DNA from 3 places in the Actinomadura graeca genome. Region 3 is predicted to be linked to each of the others. Evidence: riboswitches for the same ligand, from Rfam matches in the RefSeq annotation. Region 3 holds a riboswitch; each other region holds the start of a gene.

Region 1 (6,126 bases), 1.7 Mb from region 3:
AGCGGTCCCTATGTTTTGCTATTTCCTCGGCACTCTCAAGGTAAACGTCACCCATGGTGCCCTCTACGTAGGCGATATCGGGGTCAGCGGGGTTCGGATACGACAATATGGTGAAACGTCCGTCAAGTCCGGCATGTGCCTGTGCGGTATAGGGAAGTACCTGAATCGTCACGGATGGGCGGGTCTTCACGGCCAGGTTGAGCGCGTCCAGCTGCGCGCGCATCACCTCCCGGCCGCCGATGTGGCGGTGCAGCACCGACTCGTCGAACACCACGTGCAGCCGCGGCGCGCTCTCCCGGTCCAGCAGCGCCTGCCGGATCTTGCGCGCGGCGATCCTGCGCTCGATCTCCTCCGGGCTCGGCAGCAGCCGGCCCGAGGTGATCACCGCGCGGGAGTACGGCTCGATCTGCAGCAGCCCGTGGATCAGCTGCGGGTCCCACGTGCGGATGTGGGACGCCTCGTCCTCCAGCGCGACGTAGCTTCCGGTGAACACGTCCTGGTAGGCCGTCCACCAGCCGCGCTGCCCGGCCTGCCGGGCCAGGGTGATGAGCGCGTCCCGCGCCGGGCTCGGGACGCCGTACAGGTCGAGGATGTCGGCGATGTCGCCGGGACGCGGCCGGGTCTGGCTCGTCTCCAGCCGGGACACGGTGGCCCGGGACCAGTCGAGCCGGTCCGCTACCTCCTGCAGGGTCAGCCCCTGCTCCTCGCGAAGCTTGCGCAGTTCCCGGGCCAGCCGGCGGCCGCGGACCGTAGGGCGGTAGGTCATGGCAGTGGAGTCTCCTCACTCTGGCGCCGCCCCACAACGCGAATGGCCAACCCCGCGCGGGGACAGAGCAATCTCGGCAAGGCGGTTGCGAAGGTGAGAATCTCACGAGACGCTTGAATCTGTGACGACTCGGGGACTGAAAGTAATCGACGACGCAGGAGCGCGCACGAGCGCGCCACCCCGGGAGGACCCGTGAAGACCTCGCCTGACATCACCGACGCCGCGCGTGTGGTGCCGCCCCGCCGGGCGCTGCTCGGCGGCAGGATCAGACCCGGCCGGGTCTGGCCCCTGCCCGGAGGGCCGGGTTGCGCCGGATACGCCCGGCGCGCCCTCGCCGAGGCGCTCACCGCGCTGCGGGCGTCCAGGGACGTCATCGCCGACGCCCAGCTGATGGTCAGCGAGCTGGCCACCAACGCCCACCAGCACGCGTGCGACCACAGCCCCCACGAGCTGTGGTTCGATCCGTGCGACGACGGCGCCGGGGAGGCGCGCTGCGCGGTCTTCGACGCCTTCGCCGACGCGGGGCTTCCGGGCTATTCCTGGACGTCGGGCGACTGCGGGCGCGGGCTCAGCATCGTCCGGGAGCTGTCCGGAGGACGCTGGGGCATGCTGCGGGCCCGGTCGCGGACGGGGGCTCCCGTCCACGGCAAGGCCGTCTGGTTCGCCGTGCCGGTGCGCGTCCCGGCGGGGCCGCCCCTCGCCGCGTCCTGACGTCCCGCCGCGTCCCGGTGCCTCGGGGGCGCGCCCGGGGGCGGGGGGCGCGACGGCGGCGGGTGTGCGATCCTGTGCCTGCGACGGAAGCGGAGGAACCCGGTGCGAATCCGGGGCTGTCCCGCAACTGTGACCAGGGGAGCTCTCCCTCGCTCGCGCCACGGCGGGCCCGCACGGGCCGGCTGGAAGGCCGAGGGGGAGCGGGGATCCGGGAGCCAGGAGACTCCGGCCGTCGGACAGGAACCGCCACGGGCGTGGACACCCGAGGAAAGGACGAGGCATGCCCCCTGATGCGCCGACGGGCACCGACGGGCCGAGGGAACGCGGGGGGACCGCGCGCTACCCCTTCTCCGCCGTCGTCGGGATGGACGACCTCAAGCTGGCGCTGCTGGTCAACGCCGTCTCGCCGGGCGTGGGCGGCGTGCTGGTGCGCGGCGAGAAGGGCACCGCGAAGTCGACGATCGTCCGGGCCCTGGCGGCGCTGCTGCCGCCGGTCGCGGTCGTCCCCGGCTGCCGCTTCTCCTGCGACCCGCACGCGCCCGACCCGTCCTGCCCCGACGGCCCGCACGGCGTCCCCGGCCCCCAGCCGGACGCGGGACGGGCGGACGCGGCGGCGGAGCGGGCCGCGCGGCTCGTGGAGCTGCCGGTCGGCGCGTCGGAGGACCGCCTCACCGGGTCGCTGGACATCGAGCGCGCCCTGACCGAGGGCGTGCGGGCGTTCGAACCGGGCCTGCTCGCCGCGGCGCACCGCGGCGTGCTGTACGTCGACGAGGTCAACCTCCTGCACGACCACCTCGTCGACCTGCTCCTGGACGCGGCGGCGATGGGCGAGTCGTACGTCGAGCGGGAGGGCGTGTCGGTCCGGCACGCGGCGCGGTTCCTGCTGGTGGGGACGATGAACCCGGAGGAGGGCGAGCTGCGCCCGCAGCTCCTCGACCGGTTCGGGCTGACCGTCGAGGTCGCCGCGACCCGCGACCCCGGGGAGCGCGCCGAGGTCGTCCGGCGGCGGCTGCGGTTCGAGGACGACCCGGCGGCGTTCGCCGCGGGCTGGGCCGGGGACGAGGCGGCGCTGGCCGCGCGGATCGCCGCGGCGCGGGACCGGCTGCCCGGCGTCGAGCTGACCGACGCCGCGGTCCGCCAGATCACGGCGGTGTGCGCCTCGTTCGAGGTGGACGGGCTGCGCGCCGACCTGGTCACGGCGCGCGCGGCCATCGCCCTGGCCGCCTGGCACGGGCGGCCCGCGGTCACGTCCGAGGACGTGCGCACCGCGGCGCGGCTGGCCCTGCCGCACCGGCGGCGCCGCGACCCGTTCGACGCGCCGGGCCTCGACCGGCAGAGACTCGACGAGGTCCTCGACGAGCACGCCGAACCGGACCGGGAGCAGGATCACGGGCCGGAGCCGGAAGACGGGGACGACCGGGGGCCGGAACCGCCCGACGACGACCCCGGGCCCCCCGACGGCGGGCCGGGCGGAGGCGCGGCGGACGAAGGTGCGACGGGCCCGCAGGACGGCGCGGAGCGCTCCGGCCCGCCGGAGCCGTCCGCGGAGAGCGGGCGAGGGCAGGCGGCGCAGGACGAGACCGCTCCCGCCGACGCCGCCTACAAGCCACGGCTGTTCACCGTGCCCGGCGTGGGCGCGGGTGCCCCCGGGCGCCGCTCCAAGGCACGCAGCCCGCACGGACGCGTGTCGGGTGCCCGTCCGGGCGCGCGCGGGCTGCACCTGACCGCCACGCTGCGCGCCGCCGCCCCGTACCAGAGCGCGCGCGGGCGGGTCGGCGCCGGGCTGATCGTGGTCCCGGGTGACCTGCGGGAGACCGTCCGGGACGGGCGTGAAGGCAACCTCGTGCTGTTCGTCGTGGACGCGAGCGGGTCGATGGCCGCACGCAAGCGGATGCGCGCGGTCAAGGGAGCGGTGCTCAGCCTGCTGCTGGACGCCTACCAGCGCCGCGACAAGGTCGGGCTCATCACGTTCCGGGGCTCGGACGCGGCGGTGGCGCTGCCGCCGACGTCGTCGGTGGAGGCCGGGGCGCGGCGCCTGGAGCGGCTGCCGACCGGCGGGCGGACCCCGCTGTCGGCCGGGCTGGTGCGCGCCGCCGAGGTGCTGCGGGTCGAGCGGCTGCGCGACCCCGCCCGCCGTCCGCTGCTGGTCGTGGTCACCGACGGCCGCGCCACGCACGGGCCCGATCCGGCGCGCGCGGCCGGGCTGCTCTCCGGCGTCGCGTCGGTGGTCGTCGACTGCGAGTCCGGGCCGGTGCGGCTCGGCCTGGCGGCCGCGCTGGGCGCGCGGCTGGGCGCGGAGGTCGTCCGGCTCGACCGGCTGGGCGCCGACTCGCTCGCCGGGGTCGTCCGGGACGCGCGGACCGTCGCGTGAGCCGCCTCGGCCGCCCGGGGCGCGCGTCGCGCCCGACCCGCATGACCCGCATGACCCGCATGACCCGCATGACCCGCATGGCCTGGTGGAAGGACGGGGACTGAGATGCCGCAGGGCAAGCCGGAGTACGTGCCGAGCGACGGGCTCACCACCCGGGAGCGCCGCAACCGGCCGCTGGTGATGGTGCACACCGGTCCCGGCAAGGGGAAGTCGACCGCCGCCTTCGGGCTCGCGCTGCGCGCCTGGAACCAGGGCTGGCCGATCGGGGTGTTCCAGTTCGTCAAGTCCGCCAAGTGGCGCATCGGCGAGGAGAACGCGCTGCTCGCGCTCGGCCGCCTGCACGCCGAGACCGGCGAGGGCGGGCCGGTGTCCTGGGCCAAGATGGGCGAGGGCTGGTCGTGGATCCAGCGGCCCGGCACCGAGGCCGACCACGAGGCGGACGCCCGCGAGGGCTGGGAGCAGATCAAGCGGGACCTCGCCGCCGAGACCTACCGCCTGTACGTCCTGGACGAGTTCACCTACCCGATGAAGTGGGGCTGGGTGGACGTCGGGGACGTCGTCGCCGCGCTGCGGGACCGGCCCGGCAACCAGCACGTCGTGATCACCGGGCGGGACGCCGACCCGCGGCTGGTGGAGGCGGCCGACCTCGTCACCGAGATGGGCAAGGTGCGGCATCCGATGGACCGCGGGCAGAAGGGCCAGAAGGGCATCGAGTGGTGAGCGTCCCGCGGCTCGTCGTCGCCGCGCCCTCGTCGGGGAGCGGGAAGACGACCGTGGCGACCGGGCTGATGGCCGCGTTCGCCGCCCGCGGGCTGGAGGTCTCGCCGCACAAGGTCGGCCCGGACTACATCGACCCGGGCTACCACGCGCTGGCGACGGGCCGCCCGGGACGCAACCTCGACCCGTGGATGACGTCCGAGGAGCTCGTCGTCCCGCTGTTCCTGCATGGCGCCGCGGGCGCGGACGTCGCCGTCGTCGAGGGCGTCATGGGCATGTACGACGGAGCGACCGGTCCGGGGATGCCGGGTCTCGGCGCGTCCGGTTCCCTGGGCGGCGGGGACCCGGCCTCCACCGCGCACGTCGCGACGCTCCTGGACGCCCCGGTCGTGCTCGTCGTCGACGCGTCGGCGGCGGCGGGACGGTCCGTGGCGGCGCTCGTCCACGGTTTCCGCTCGTTCGGCACGGCCCGCGTCGCCGGGGTGATCCTCAACCGGCTGGGCTCGGACGGGCACGAGCGCATGTGCCGCGACGCCGTGGAGGAGCTGGGGCTGCCGGTGCTGGGCGCGCTGCGCCGCCGTGAGGACGCGGCGACGCCGTCCCGCCACCTGGGCCTCGTGCCCGCCGCCGAGCGTCACGCGGACGCGGTGGACGCCGTGCGGCGGCTGGGCGCGCTGGTGGCCTCGTCCTGCGACCTGGACGCCGTCCTGGCGCTGGCCCGCACCGCGCCCGCGCTGACGGCCGCGCCGTGGGACCCGGCGGAGGCGGTGGCGGAAGCGGGGAACGCGACCCCCGGGGAGAGGCCGCGCATCGCGGTCGCGGGCGGCCCGGCGTTCACGTTCGGCTACATGGAGAACGAGGAACTGCTGGACGCGGCGGGCGCGGAGGTCGTCCGGTTCGATCCGCTGCGCGACGAGGCCCTCCCCGAAGGGACGCGTGGCGTCGTCATCGGCGGCGGGTTCCCCGAGGTGTACGCGTCTGAGCTGTCGGCGAACGAGCCGCTGCGCATGGAGATCGGCGACTTCGCGAAGGCGTCGCGTCCCGTGTACGCCGAATGCGCAGGTCTCCTCTATCTCGCGCAGGAGCTGGACGGCGCGCCGATGTGCGCCGTCCTGGACGGCGTCAAGGCGACCATGGCCCCGCGGCTGACGCTGGGCTATCGTGCCGCGGTGGCGGTGGCCGATTCGGTCGTCGCCCGCACGGGGGAGAGGCTGCGCGGCCATGAGTTCCATCGCACGGTGACGGAACCGGGTCATGGCGCCGGGCGGCCGTGGCAGGCGGCGTGGCAATGGTCCACGTCGGGTCCGGAAGGTTTCGTGAAGGGCGGGTGCGTCGCGTCCTACCTGCACCTGCACTGGGCGGGGGCGCCCTGGCTCGCGGGCAGGCTGGTCGCCGCCTGCGGAGGGGAGCGCGTGTGAACGCCTTCGAGGGGAGCGTGCGCCTGGAGGGCGAGCGGCTCGTCCTGCGCCCGTTCGACCTGGACGACGCGGCCGACGTGATCGAGGTCATCCGCGCCGGGGAGGACTTCCTCCCGCCCAACTTCCCGAACCGGCTGGAGGCG
Region 2 (6,126 bases), 780 kb from region 3:
GGGCACCACCACCTGATGGACTCGGCGAAAGACCAACGTGACAATGAGCCAGTTGACTGTCAATAAGGTGAGCTACTCCTACGACGGCATCGTCAACGTCCTCGCGGACGTCTCGCTGTCGGTCGAGGAAGGGGTGATCGTCGGCCTGGTCGGGCCCAACGGTTCCGGCAAGTCCACGCTGATCAAGAACATCTTCGATCTGCTGAGGCTCCAGTCCGGGTCGATCAGCATCGGCGGCCACAAGCACGCGTCCGCCGAGGCGAAGTCGATGGGCATGTACCTGTCCAGCAACGACTACCTGCCGGAGTTCCTCACCGCCCGCGAGTACGTCTCGCTGCTGGGGGACCTGTTCCAGGTCGACGTGGACCATTCCGAGGCGCAGGAGCTGTTCCGCAGGTTCTCGATGGACGGACGCTACGGGCACCTCATCGAGGACTACTCCCACGGCATGCGCAAGAAGACGCAGCTGGTGTCCGCGCTCATCATGCGCCGGCCCCTGACCATCATCGACGAGACGCTCAACGGGATCGACCTCGAAGCGCTCCACCTCAGCGAGAAGGAATTCCGGCGCGTGCGCGACGAGGGACGGTCGATCCTCCTGTGCACCCACGACTTCCCCGTCCTGGAACGGCTCGCGGACCGCATCGTCTTCCTCGACCTCGGGCACGTCGTCTCCGACGCGCCCACCTCGGACCTCATCGACGAGTACGGCTCCCTGAGCGACATGGTGTTCCACCACCTCGGAACGGACGGCCGGTGAGCATGCGACTGCGACACTCCGCCGCCCTGGCCCGGCTGCTCTTCGTCTTCTTCCGGCGCAGGGTCCTGAAAATGGGCGTCCTGCGGTCCACTCCGGTGAAGGTCTTCGCGTTATCGGCCGCGGCGTTACTCCTCGGGGTCCTGTGCGCGTCCGCGTACTTCTTTCTCAAGTCGCTGGTCGACGACATGGCCGCCTGGCGGCTGCTGTTCGACACATCGACGGTCTCCCTCGTCCTGTGGGTGCAGATCGCCTTCCTGCTGGTGAAGGTGCTCTTCATCAATGCGGAGGGAATGCTCACGCTGAGCTATCAGCTGCCGCTGACGAACCGTGAACGGTCCGTGGCGTTCTTGATGTACGAGGCGGGCACGACGGGGATCGTCGCCGGAGTGGGTTTCGTTTCGCTCGCCGTGAGCGCGCTGCTGCTGCTCGGCCCGGACGCCGTCCCGCGTATCACCGCGTCGATCATCCTGCCCGTCCTCCTGACATACCTCGCCCTGAGCGTCGTGTACCAGCTCCTGGCGCGGCTGTGGGGGCTGATAGGACTCAGCCGCATCGCGGGCGTCCTGTCCGTCCTCGTGATGTTCGGGCTGGTGGTTCTGTATTCGGTCCAGATGCGGACGCTCATCACGGACGTCAGCGAGGACTATCTCGAAAAGCGGACCCGCTATTCGTGGGTCACGTCGGTGTCGTGGTCGTGGCACCGGTACGGCGCCGTCCCCGCCCTCGCGGGCGCGGTGCTCCTCGCGGCCGTGCTCATGGTCCTCACACTGGCGCTCACTCCGAACCAGCACGTCCGCCAGTCGCGGTTCCTGAACGTCTCGATGGGCAGGCTGCCGGGCCGTTTCCTCAACGCCTATGACTGGTGTCTGCTCCGCAACTCGCAGACATCGATCGGTGCCGTGATGACCGTCGCGCTGTTCGCCTACCTGACGCTGCGATCCGCGGTCAATCCCATGTGGAGCCTCGCCGTCCTTTCCCTGGGCGGTCTTTACCAGTTCACCGCGACGCAGCCGCTGCGGATGATCCCCGGCACGGCCACCTCCCCCTGGCGGATCTACGGGCGGCTGGTCAAGGCGCAGGTCGTCCTGCTGGTCCTGTTCGCCGTGCCGGGACTCGCGATCCTCCTCGCGGCCGACCGGGACGCCTTCGTCCAGAGCGGCCCGGCCCTGCTCGGCTGCCTCGGCGGCGTGGTCATGACCACCTGCATCAGCATCGTCTTCCCCGCGGAGAAGGACAATCCGTTCTCCGTCTTCCTGGGCCTTTCCGCGTTCGGCGTCGCGTTCGCGCTGGCGGCCATCGGGCTGGGCCTGCTCAATCTGCCGCCGTGGGCGGCCAGAGGAGTCCTCGGCGGAGCGTGCGCGCTGTCCGTCTGGTACGCGGTCCAGGGAATCCGGATCAGTGAATCGAGGAGAAGGAATGATAAAGGCACGGTGGGTCATGACGTCCGCTCTCGCGTCGGTCCTGTTGACCCTGGCGATCGCGGTGACGGCCCTTCTGTATCTCATGTTCTCAACTGACGGTGACAAGCCGATCTACCGGGAGACGCTGTTCGGATCGCTTTTCTTCAAGGCGAAGCCCACGGGCAACGGGGCGACCGGGGTGACCATGGGCGTGGCCAATCCCACGGCCCTGATCGTCATTTTCGTGGTCGCCACCGCGGTCCTCACGATGACCCACATCACCTACCGGGGGTTGAAGCACCGCCGTGAGCAGCTCATCAAGCAGCAGACCGGCGCCTGACCCCTCCGCCGGCGATCCGGCGCCCGGTCCCTCCGCCCACGACCGGGACGGGCCGGTGGTCCGCGCGGTCGCCGCGGCCGTGGTCCTGCAGGTCTGGCCGCTGCTGGCCTTCCTCGGCGGCCTCCTGGCCGTGGCGCTGGCGTGGTTCGCGTCGTCCGGCGACGGCGTCCCGGCGGAGATGGCGTGGTGGTTCTTCAAGGCGGCGGCATTGGGCCTGGCGGGCTCCTTCGCCCTGCACGAGGTGGCGCACGTGGTGGTGCTCAAGCGCCTTCCCCACGTCACGCACATCGCCATCGAGCGGACGATGTGGCGCACATCGGTGATCCCAGCGGGGACGATGACGGCCCTCCAGAGCGCGGGCGTCGCCGTGGCCGGTCCGTCCTCGTGCGTGATCGTCGGCGCCGGGCTGTGGAGCATGGGACTCGACCGGGCCCTGGCCTGGTGGTATCTCGTCCACCTCGTGTTCCTCCTGCCCTTCTTCGGCGACGGCCGGAACCTGGTGCACGGCCTCCGTGAGGCGGTCGCCCTGCGCCGGGCCCGGCGGACACGGGAGTGAGAGTATCTACATGTGGTGTTGGTAGGACTATGGCACCACAAGATGTATGGTTCCTCTGACGTTGGCTCACCCGTCCCACCCAGGGACGGGTGTCGTAAGAGGGAACCCGGTGCGATTCCGGGACTGCCCCGCCAACCCCTTCGCCTTCATGGAACTGCAGGACGTCCAGGAGCTGTCCAACTTCTTCGAGCGCCGGGTCTCGGCCTACCAGATCGGCACGGAAGGCGCCGTCAGCCTCGACGAGGAGTTCTGAGAACCGTTGCAGGCACGTGGTCTTTTGCCTGCGGGACGCAGGTTCGATGCGCCGGGCGGGGCACGACAAGAATCTGCCAAACATGCCATGTCATTTGACGTGCTCCGCCAGGCGCGACACATTCGAAGGCGCCCCCTTCTTGGTGCTGTGCATTCGTCGTGGGCTCCCAGAAACACACCACCGGCAAGGCCACCAGGCGAGAGGTCGACTATGAACGTGCGCGTATCCGAGTCCCTGAACGAGGAAGCCGAGCGGCTGGACGCCGCAGATCCGCTGGCCCATGTGCGGAAGCGATTCGTCCTGCCCGCGGGCCAGATCTATATGGAGAGCACGTGTCTGGGGCCGCTGACCTCCTCGGTCTCGGCCGCCGTTCGCGAGGCGGTCGACGTCCAGTGGGGTCGGCGGCTCATCGACGGATGGTGGGAGGACGGATGGTGGGAGGCCCCCGCCCGCGCCGGAGACAAGATCGGGCGGCTGCTGGGCGCCGCCCCCGGCCAGGTGGTGGTCAGTGACTCCACCACGGTGCAGCTGTTCAACGCCCTCGTCGCGGCGTCCCGGCTGCGTCCCGGCCGCAAGGTGATCCTGAGCGTCACGACACAGTTCCCGACCGCCCGGTACATCACCGACTCGGCCGCGCGGATGCTGGACCTGACCGTCCGGCGCGTCCCCCCGGCCGAGATCGAACGCTACCTCCGGGCCGACGGCGAGGCCATCGGGGTGCTGCTCCACGAACCGGTCGACTTCCGCACCGGCGAGCTCTACGACCTCGCGGGCCTCACCCGCGCCGCCCACGCCGCCGGCTGCGTCACGGTGTGGGATCTGTGCCACGCCGCCGGGATCGTTCCCGTCGACCTGGACGCCAACGACGTGGACATGGCGGTCGGCTGCACCTACAAGTACCTGTGCGGCGGCCCCGGCTCACCGGCGTTCATCTACGTCGGCGGGCGTCACCAGAACGTCTTCGACCAGCCGCTCCCCGGCTGGAACGGCCACGAGTACCCGTTCGGCATGCGCGACACCTACCAGGGCGCGCCCAGCATCGCCCGCGCCCGCATCGGCACCCCGCCGATCATCTCCATGATCGCGCTCGAAGCGGCCCTGGACGCCTACGACGCCGTCGACATGCGGCAGGTGCGTCAACGCAGCCTGTCGCTGACGGGCTTCTTCATGACCTGCGCGGAGGAACTCCTCACGGGGACGGCCGCGTCCGTGGCCACACCGCGGGAGCCGCAGCGCCGGGCCGGTCACGTCGCGGTCTGCCACGGCGACGCGCCGAAGATCGTCCAGGAGCTCAGGGACAACGGCGTCGCGGCCGACCATCGTCCGCCGGACCTGATGCGGTTCGGCCTCCACCCCCTCTACACCACCCACCGCGAGGTTTACGCCGCGGTGTGCACGCTCCGCGATCTGGTGGTCTGAGCGTCCGCGGAACGATCCCGCCGGACGGTCCGCCGGCCCTGGACGCACGTGGACGCTCCCTAGACTCGCCCTCATGCTCAGACTCGGATTCCCGGTGATCGGCGTGACCGACGTCCCGCGCGCCGTGGCCTTCTGGACGTCGGCGCTGAACCTGGTCGCCACATCGGAGTGGGAGGCGCCCACCTGGAGGACCCTTGAGCACGCGGACGGGTCGGGCCGGGCACTCGCGCTGATGTTCAGCGAGTCGCCCGTCCAGGAACACCCGCGCATCCACCTCGACCTGATGGTGGACACCACGGCCGAGCAGGAAGCCGAGGTGGAGCGTCTGATCGGCCTCGGAGCCGAGAGGATCACGTGGGACCTGTACCCGCCGGACCCTGACTTCGTCGTCCTCGCCGACCCGGACGGCAACCGCTTCTGCGTCGTGGATCTGAGCCGGGCCCCCTCCGGCCCGGCGTAACAAGCGCCACGCCGCCCCGCATCGCGCCCGCCGCCCCGCCCCGCCCCGCGCCACGCCGCGTCGCGTCGCGTCGCGGGTCGTGCGTCGGCCAAAGCTCCGGGCAGAGGCAGGCCACCGCTCCTGGCGGTGGCCTGCCTCGATCCCTGGACGCTCGATCAGTCGGTGAAGGCGTCCTTGGCCTTCTCACCGGCCTGCTTGAGGTCCCCCTTGACCTGGTCGTTCTTGCCCTCCGCCTCAAGGCGCTCGTTGCCGGTCACCTTGCCGGCGACTTCCTTGGCCTTGCCCTTGAGCTTGTCGCCGGTGTTGGCCGCCTTGTCCTTGTTCCCCATGGGAAGCCGTCCTCCCTGTTCGCCCTGATCAGTACGCATCTGCCTTACCCGTCCAAAATGCGATGATGCGCGGCCGAACCGCCGAGGCCCCGCAGTTCGACCCGCTCGCACCCTCCTGACCAGGCTGTTTCCTCGCGACAGCGTGGGTGGCGACACCGTCGTTCGACGAGGTGGTGGTGCTTTTGTCACTGCTGCCGTCAGTCAATGGGCGCGGGCATCGTGGTGTACTCGTCTGATAACTGAGCGTGACAAGGGAGGTTTTGTCATGACCACTACCGCCCCCCGACGTGCGTTGACAGTGCGCGCCGCCACGCTGGTGGCGAGCGCCGTCCTCACAGCCACCGCGATGGCCGGCCTGGCCGGCGCCGCCACCGCCGGAACCCCTGGAGGCACGGTCGACGCCGTCCTCGGTGCCCCGGCGCCACAGAACGAGGCCGCGCCCGGCGGCACGGCGGCGCAGGACGACGCAGCGCCGGGCGCGGAGACGGACCAGAACGACGCCGCCACCAAGGCCGCTCCCTGCTGGCCCAGCGGGGGCCGATGGTGGTGCAACAACCGCCGCGGCGCGAAGGTCGTCGCCAGGGACGGCGCCCTCGTCGGCTACATGTA
Region 3 (6,126 bases):
CGGTCCCATGGGCGGGGGGAGTCGGCCCGCGCCGGGGTCCACGCGGCGTCCGCGCCACGCACTCCGCGGTCAACGTGACTGCTCCTCGGCGTCACGGACGGTGCCGCGGTGGTTCGGCCTGTCTCTCGGAACCAGGGGGACGCGGGCTTGGCCGCCCGCATCGAGATGACCCCTCGTTCACCATGAGTCTACGCCCTCCGGCGGCCGGACGCCGGGCACGCGCCCGATCACCCCTCTGACCTGGCGATCGGCCGGGCGCCGCGGCGCCCGGCCCAGATCGCCGGACCCGACGGCCGGCTCCCGCCAGGTGAACGGGCGGAAGCCGGCCGGGACGACCACTGGGCCGGGCCGCTCAGCTGGAACGGTCCCGCCGGACGCGGTGCGCGGCGGCGACCAGGTTGCGCAGGGACGCCTCGGTCTCCGGGTAGGCGCGGGTCTTCAGGCCGCAGTCGGGGTTGACCCACAGCCTGGAGGGCTCGACGGCCTGGAGGGCGCGCCGGAGGTTGTCCTCCATCTCCTCCGCGGACGGGACGCGCGGCGAGTGGATGTCGTAGACGCCCGGCCCGATGCCGTTGCCGTACCCGGCGTCGCGCAGGTCGGCGACCAGCTCCATGCGCGAGCGGGCCGCCTCGACGCTGGTGACGTCGGCGTCCAGCGCGCCGATCGCGCCGATGATCTCCCCGAACTCCGAGTAGCACATGTGGGTGTGGATCTGCGTGGTGTCCGCGACGCCCGAGGTCGCCAGCCGGAACGCCTCGACGGCCCAGTCCAGGTAGGCGGCGCGGTCGGCCTCGCGCAGCGGCAGTGCCTCGCGCAGCGCCGGCTCGTCCACCTGGATGACCCGCACCCCGGCCGCCTCCAGGTCGCCGATCTCGTCCCGCAGGGCCAGCGCCACCTGCCGCGCGGTGTCGGCGAGCGGCTGGTCGTCGCGGACGAACGACCAGGCCAGCATCGTGACGGGCCCGGTCAGCATCCCCTTCACCGGCTTGCTCGTCAGCGACTGCGCGTACGTCGCCCACTCCACCGTCATCGGACGCCGCCGCGCCACGTCGCCGTGCAGGATCGGCGGCCGCACGTAACGCGACCCGTAGGACTGCACCCAGCCGTGCCGGGTCGCGGCGTACCCGTCGAGTTGCTCGGCGAAGTACTGGACCATGTCGTTGCGCTCCGGCTCGCCGTGCACGAGCACGTCCAGCCCGATGTCCTCCTGGAGCGCGATGACACGCGCGATCTCGTCCTTCATGGCCTGGACGTAGGCGTCGGCGGGGATGCGCCCGGCCCGCCCGTCGGCGCGGGCGCGGCGGATCTCCGCCGTCTGCGGGAACGACCCGATCGTCGTCGTCGGCAGGTCGGGCAGTCCGAGCGCGGCCCGCTGCGCGGTGAACCGGTCCGCGCGGTCGCCGCGCCGGACCCCGCGGAGGGCGTCCACCCGGGCCCGGACGTCACGGTCGACGGCCGCCGCCGGGGCCGGGACCTCGTCCGGCGCCGGGCCGTCCTCGCGCAGTGCCCGGCCGAGCGCGACGACCTCGGCGACCTTCTGCCGGGCGAAGGCGAGCCGCCCGCGCACGGACGGGTCCAGCGACGTCTCGGCGTCCAGGTCGAGCGGCACGTGCAGCAGCGAGCACGACGTGCCCACCACGACCTGGTCCGCCAGCCCGAGCAGGGTGGCACAGGTGGCGCGGGCCCTGCGGGTGTCGGTGCGCCAGACGTTGCGGCCGTCCACGACGCCCGCCACGACGGTCTTGCGCGGCAGCCCGCCGACCGACGCGAGGACCTCCAGGTTCCCGGGACCAGCGGCGAAGTCCAGGGCGACGGCCTCGACCCGCCCCCTGGCCAGCACACGCAGCGCGTCCGTGCCGATCGTCCCGAAGTAGGTCGCGACCATCAGCCGCGGACGCGTCGGCAGCCCGCCGAGCCGTGCGTAGGCGCGGGCGAACGCGGTGATCTCCTCCTCGGTCCGGTCGGCGACCAGCGCGGGCTCGTCCAGCTGCACCCACGCGGCGCCCGCCCCGGCGAGCCGTTCCAGCAGCTCCGCGTACACCTCGACGAGGTCGTCCAGCAGGTCCAGCGGCCGGAACCCGTCCGGCGCGCCGGGCGCGGGCTTGGCCATCAGCAGGTAGGTGAGCGGCCCGACCAGCACCGGGCGCGTCTCGATGCCGAGCGCCCTGGCCTCCCTGTACTCCACCAGCGGCTTGGACGCGGATCCGCCGGCCAGCCGGAACCGCGTGTCCGGCCCCAGCTCGGGGACGATGTAGTGGTAGTTGGTGTCGAACCACTTGGTCATCTCCAGCGGCGGGACGTCCTGCACCCCGCGCGCCATCGCGAAGTACCGGTCGAGCCCGGACAGATGCCGGTACCGCTCCGGGACGGCGTCGACGAGCACGCTGGTGTCGAGCACCTGGTCGTAGAAGGAGAACGTGTTAGACGGGATCGCGTCCAGGCCCGCATCGCGCAGGCCCGTCCAGACCGACGCGCGCAGTTCGGCCCCGGCCGCCTCCAGGGCGGCGGCGTCGGCGCGTCCGGCCCAGTAGTCCTCGGTGGCGGTCTTCAGTTCACGGCGCGCACCGATGCGCGGATACCCCAGAATTGTCGTGTTCATGGCGGCTTCCCTCGCTGTGCCATGGGCGGACCCGCGGGCGCAGGGACGCGCTGGGAGCGCGCCGCCGACCTTCCCGCGAGGCCGCAGACCACCGCGCGCCGGTCGGCACGCGGGCGGAGGCAGGTCTTCGGACTCGCGGGCATCGCCTCCAGGAGGCGTCCTACTGGCCGTCGCTTCCCAGGCCGTGCGGCCCAGTGCGTATGACGGCGGTCGTTCCCGCTCACCGCTGCGGGGCAGTCCCGGATTCGCACCGGGTTCCCTCTTACGACACTCGTCACCGAGTGAACCATCCGCACCGCGAAGTCTACCGACACGCCATGAACCGCCACCCGACAGGCGCGGCCTTCGTCGGACGAGACGCCTGCCGCCCCATGACCCACCGCCATCACGCGGACGGCGACGGCATCGCCCGCGGACACGACCCGGACGCCCTTCCAAGCCCGCGGAGCCCTTCGATGACGGTTCCTCGCGGCGTCAGCGTCTGATCGGAAGGGCACGGGGTCGTGCCCTTGGTGCTGTCCTCGGCGGCCTTCCCACGACCGCGTGCACCGGGGGAGCGTGGAGGTGCGTCCATTCGTGGGGAGGCGTCCGTGCGGGAACAGGTGCGACCGGGCAGGCGGGGCAGTGAAGAGCGTGCGGCGGATGCCGCTCAGCCAAGGGCGGCGGAACCGATGTCGGCTCTGCTGGCTCTGCAGCGGACGGCGGGCAACGCCGCGGTGACCGCCGCGCTGGAGACCCAGCGGCACGTCCACCACGCCGGTTGCGGTCACGGGACCGCGGTCCAGCGGTCGGCGGTGCACGATGTCCTGCGCTCGTCGGGACGTCCCCTGGGAAGCGGGCTGCGGGACGAGATGGAGCAGCGCCTGGGCGCGGACTTCGGCGACGTCCGCATCCACGACGACGCCGTCGCGCAGCGGTCGGCCGCCGAGATCGGGGCGCGTGCCTACACGTCCGGCTCCCATGTGGTGGTCGGCGCGGGCGGCGCGGACAAGCACACCCTCGCCCATGAGCTGACGCACGTCATCCAGCAGCGCAGCGGCCCGGTGGCGGGCACCGACAACGGCCAGGGACTGTCCGTCAGCGACCCCGGTGACCGTTTCGAGCGTGAGGCCGAGGCCAACGCCAAGCGCGCCATGTCCGTGCCGCTGGCCGGAGCCGATACGGGTGGGGGAGCGCCGCGGACGGCCCTCGCCCTGCAACGCCTCGCCGGGAACACCGCCATGGGGGAGGCGCTTCGCGGGCCCGGGCGAGAGCCGGAGAACGGGCGGCACCAGCTCGATGAGGGACGCGCTCACCACGGCGGGCAGGCGCGGGACCCCGTCGTCCAGCGGGCCCCGGGCGAATACCTCTCCTCCCGGGTCCTGCGGCGCCTTCACATCGCGAACGACGCCATCAGGGATATTCAGGCGGACACCCGGCACGCCGCGAACCAGCAAGCGGCCCTGATCCACACGCTGTACAACGCGTCCCTGCGCGCGGTCGTCCAGCAGCACAACGGCTTCTGGGACTTTTCACGGCTCACCAGCCGGCCCGACGCACGCGATCTGTCGGCGGCGAAGGCCCTGCACGCACGGAGCATGATCTGCGAGTCATCCGCTCAGTGCACGTTCTCCCTTCTTCGGCGCTATGCCCGAGGGGAGACGATCAGGATGGTGATGTCCCCTCAGCAATCCCACTGGTTCGTGATCATCGGCGGGGTGAACGAGGACCCCTCGGAGTGGGTCGTGGCCGACCCTTGGCCCACGCAGGCCCGGGCCGTCGAATGGACGGACCACTTCTGCTACACACCGGACCTGGAGACGGTCTTCATCGACAGGACGATGCAGGCGGACGGCAACGACGAAGCCCGTCATCTCTCCCACCTCATCAGCCTGAACGACGCCGGATGGTATGCGCTGCACTGGGACCTGAGCAGGCTCCGCGGGCGTCCGCTCACGCAGATCGGCGAAATGTTCCAAGCCGCAGGGATAGGGATCAACCTCCACCAGCCCGACCTGGTGGAGCAGCTCATGCAGGGTCTCGCGATGGCCGACTCGTGGTCGACCGACGACATCGGGACGTGGCCGAATGCGGCGCTCGAGGTGTGGTGCCTGGCCCAGATCGACGCGCAGGTCGTCAGACGGCTGTTCGCGGACACCGCGAGCTCGGGGAACACCAGGGACCTTCGCGCGCAGGTCGCCGCCGGAGTCGGAGAGGTCAGGCAGCAGGGCGACAGTTCCTGGATCTGGGACATCCCCCACGCTTACGGCCCGGGTGGGAACCGGTGAACGGCCGTGCCGTGCCGGTCCGGTGAGGGCTCCCCCTCCGGCCGGACCGGCGTGCGGACGACAGGTCAGAGGTCGTAGGCGCCCCGCCCGATGGCGTCGAACAGGTCACGAAGCCCCCGCGGGCTCAACCTGATCACGCCGCTGTCCGACGTCGCCCCGTCCCGAGCCCCAAGAACGCCGACCTCCAGGCGAGCAAGCTCGACGCACCCGTTGTTGGCCTGGCACGCCGCGGAACGGCGCCATGGGACATGTGTGACTGATGTGACCTGAGATAGGCCAAGTGTCCTGTGTGAATTCACTACAACATCCTGCCCGACATCAACCGGCCGAGAGGGCGGAACCTGAGCCGTGGCACAGCAAAAACCGATTGGAGATCCTCCGGATTCGCCGGAGACCGGCGGGGCTTTGTCACCGGGGCGCGTGCAGAGCGCCGTCATCCCCGGCGGGCAGCGCGTCGCGACCTTTTCGTGCCCATTGCTCCTGTGCTTCGAGAATTGCAGCGACCGAGTCCCGCTCCCCGAGGCTGTGGTCCGCCAGCCACCGGCGGAACAACCCGTACTCGTGGACCCGGGCCTCGTCCTGGGCGTGCATGGACTCGGTGCTCTCCACATGGACCACCGAGGGGAACTCCACGCCGTAGGCCGGTTCGAACTCCAGAAGGATGAAGGAGCTCAGTCCCGCGCCGTGGTCGGCGTCGAGTGCCAGCACGCGGAGCGTGACCGACGGGAGGTCGGCGAGCTCGACCAGGTGCAGCAACTGCCGGCTCATCGTCGACGCGGTGCCGACGCGCCGCAGCAGGACCGCCTCGTCCAGGACGACGCAGAGGGAGAGCCGTTCGGGCGGCCGGATCAGCCGCTGGCGCCGCAGGCGGATCTCCAGGCGGCGTTCCACCTCGGCTCGTGGCCGTGAGGCGATCTCGACGTATCCGAGGAACAGCTGCCTGGCGTATTCCTCGGTCTGGAGGAGGCCGGGCACGGTGTCGGCTTCGAACGCGAAAATGGAACTGGCCTCGTCCTCCAAAGCGATGAAGGCCCCCAGCCCGCCCAACTGGCTCTCGGGGTATTTGGTCCACCACCCGTTTCTGGCCGCCTCACGTGCGAGGACGAGCAACTCCTCGCCCAGGTGCGCGTCGGCCCCGTACAGGCGGAGCATCGCACGCAGGTCGGCGAGATCCACGCCGATGCGCGCCCCCTCGATGCGGCTCACCTTGGACGCCGACCAGCCCAGACGCCGGCCGGCCGTGTCCGCGCTGAGGCCGCG

Evidence for each region. Region 3 has a riboswitch for cobalamin ahead of metE (5-methyltetrahydropteroyltriglutamate--homocysteine S-methyltransferase). Riboswitches for the same ligand answer to the same signal wherever they lie in the genome.
Region 1: another riboswitch for cobalamin. It lies ahead of AGRA3207_RS09410 (putative cobaltochelatase); the one in region 3 lies ahead of metE (5-methyltetrahydropteroyltriglutamate--homocysteine S-methyltransferase).
Region 2: another riboswitch for cobalamin. It lies ahead of AGRA3207_RS19915 (kynureninase); the one in region 3 lies ahead of metE (5-methyltetrahydropteroyltriglutamate--homocysteine S-methyltransferase).

The regions. Positions count from the first base shown of each region.
Region 1 is NZ_CP059572.1:2,049,382-2,055,507, reverse strand. Features, by position in the region: gene AGRA3207_RS09420 (helix-turn-helix domain-containing protein) at 1-766, opposite strand, end outside; gene AGRA3207_RS09415 (ATP-binding protein) at 959-1,477, shown strand; cobalamin riboswitch at 1,571-1,702, shown strand; gene AGRA3207_RS09410 (putative cobaltochelatase) at 1,758-3,848, shown strand; gene cobO (cob(I)yrinic acid a,c-diamide adenosyltransferase) at 3,954-4,568, shown strand; gene AGRA3207_RS09400 (cobyrinic acid a,c-diamide synthase CobB) at 4,562-5,983, shown strand; gene AGRA3207_RS09395 (GNAT family N-acetyltransferase) at 5,980-6,126, shown strand, end outside.
Region 2 is NZ_CP059572.1:4,511,911-4,518,036, reverse strand. Features, by position in the region: gene AGRA3207_RS19940 (ABC transporter ATP-binding protein) at 53-760, shown strand; gene AGRA3207_RS19935 (hypothetical protein) at 763-2,277, shown strand; gene AGRA3207_RS19930 (hypothetical protein) at 2,225-2,500, shown strand; gene AGRA3207_RS19925 (hypothetical protein) at 2,556-3,056, shown strand; cobalamin riboswitch at 3,110-3,232, shown strand; gene AGRA3207_RS19915 (kynureninase) at 3,526-4,728, shown strand; gene AGRA3207_RS19910 (VOC family protein) at 4,802-5,188, shown strand; gene AGRA3207_RS19905 (CsbD family protein) at 5,344-5,517, opposite strand; gene AGRA3207_RS19900 (hypothetical protein) at 5,783-6,126, shown strand, end outside.
Region 3 is NZ_CP059572.1:3,732,119-3,738,244, reverse strand. Features, by position in the region: gene metE (5-methyltetrahydropteroyltriglutamate--homocysteine S-methyltransferase) at 353-2,599, opposite strand; cobalamin riboswitch at 2,701-2,906, opposite strand; gene AGRA3207_RS16395 (eCIS core domain-containing protein) at 3,271-4,866, shown strand; gene AGRA3207_RS40235 (DUF397 domain-containing protein) at 4,932-5,303, opposite strand; gene AGRA3207_RS16390 (helix-turn-helix domain-containing protein) at 5,275-6,126, opposite strand, start outside.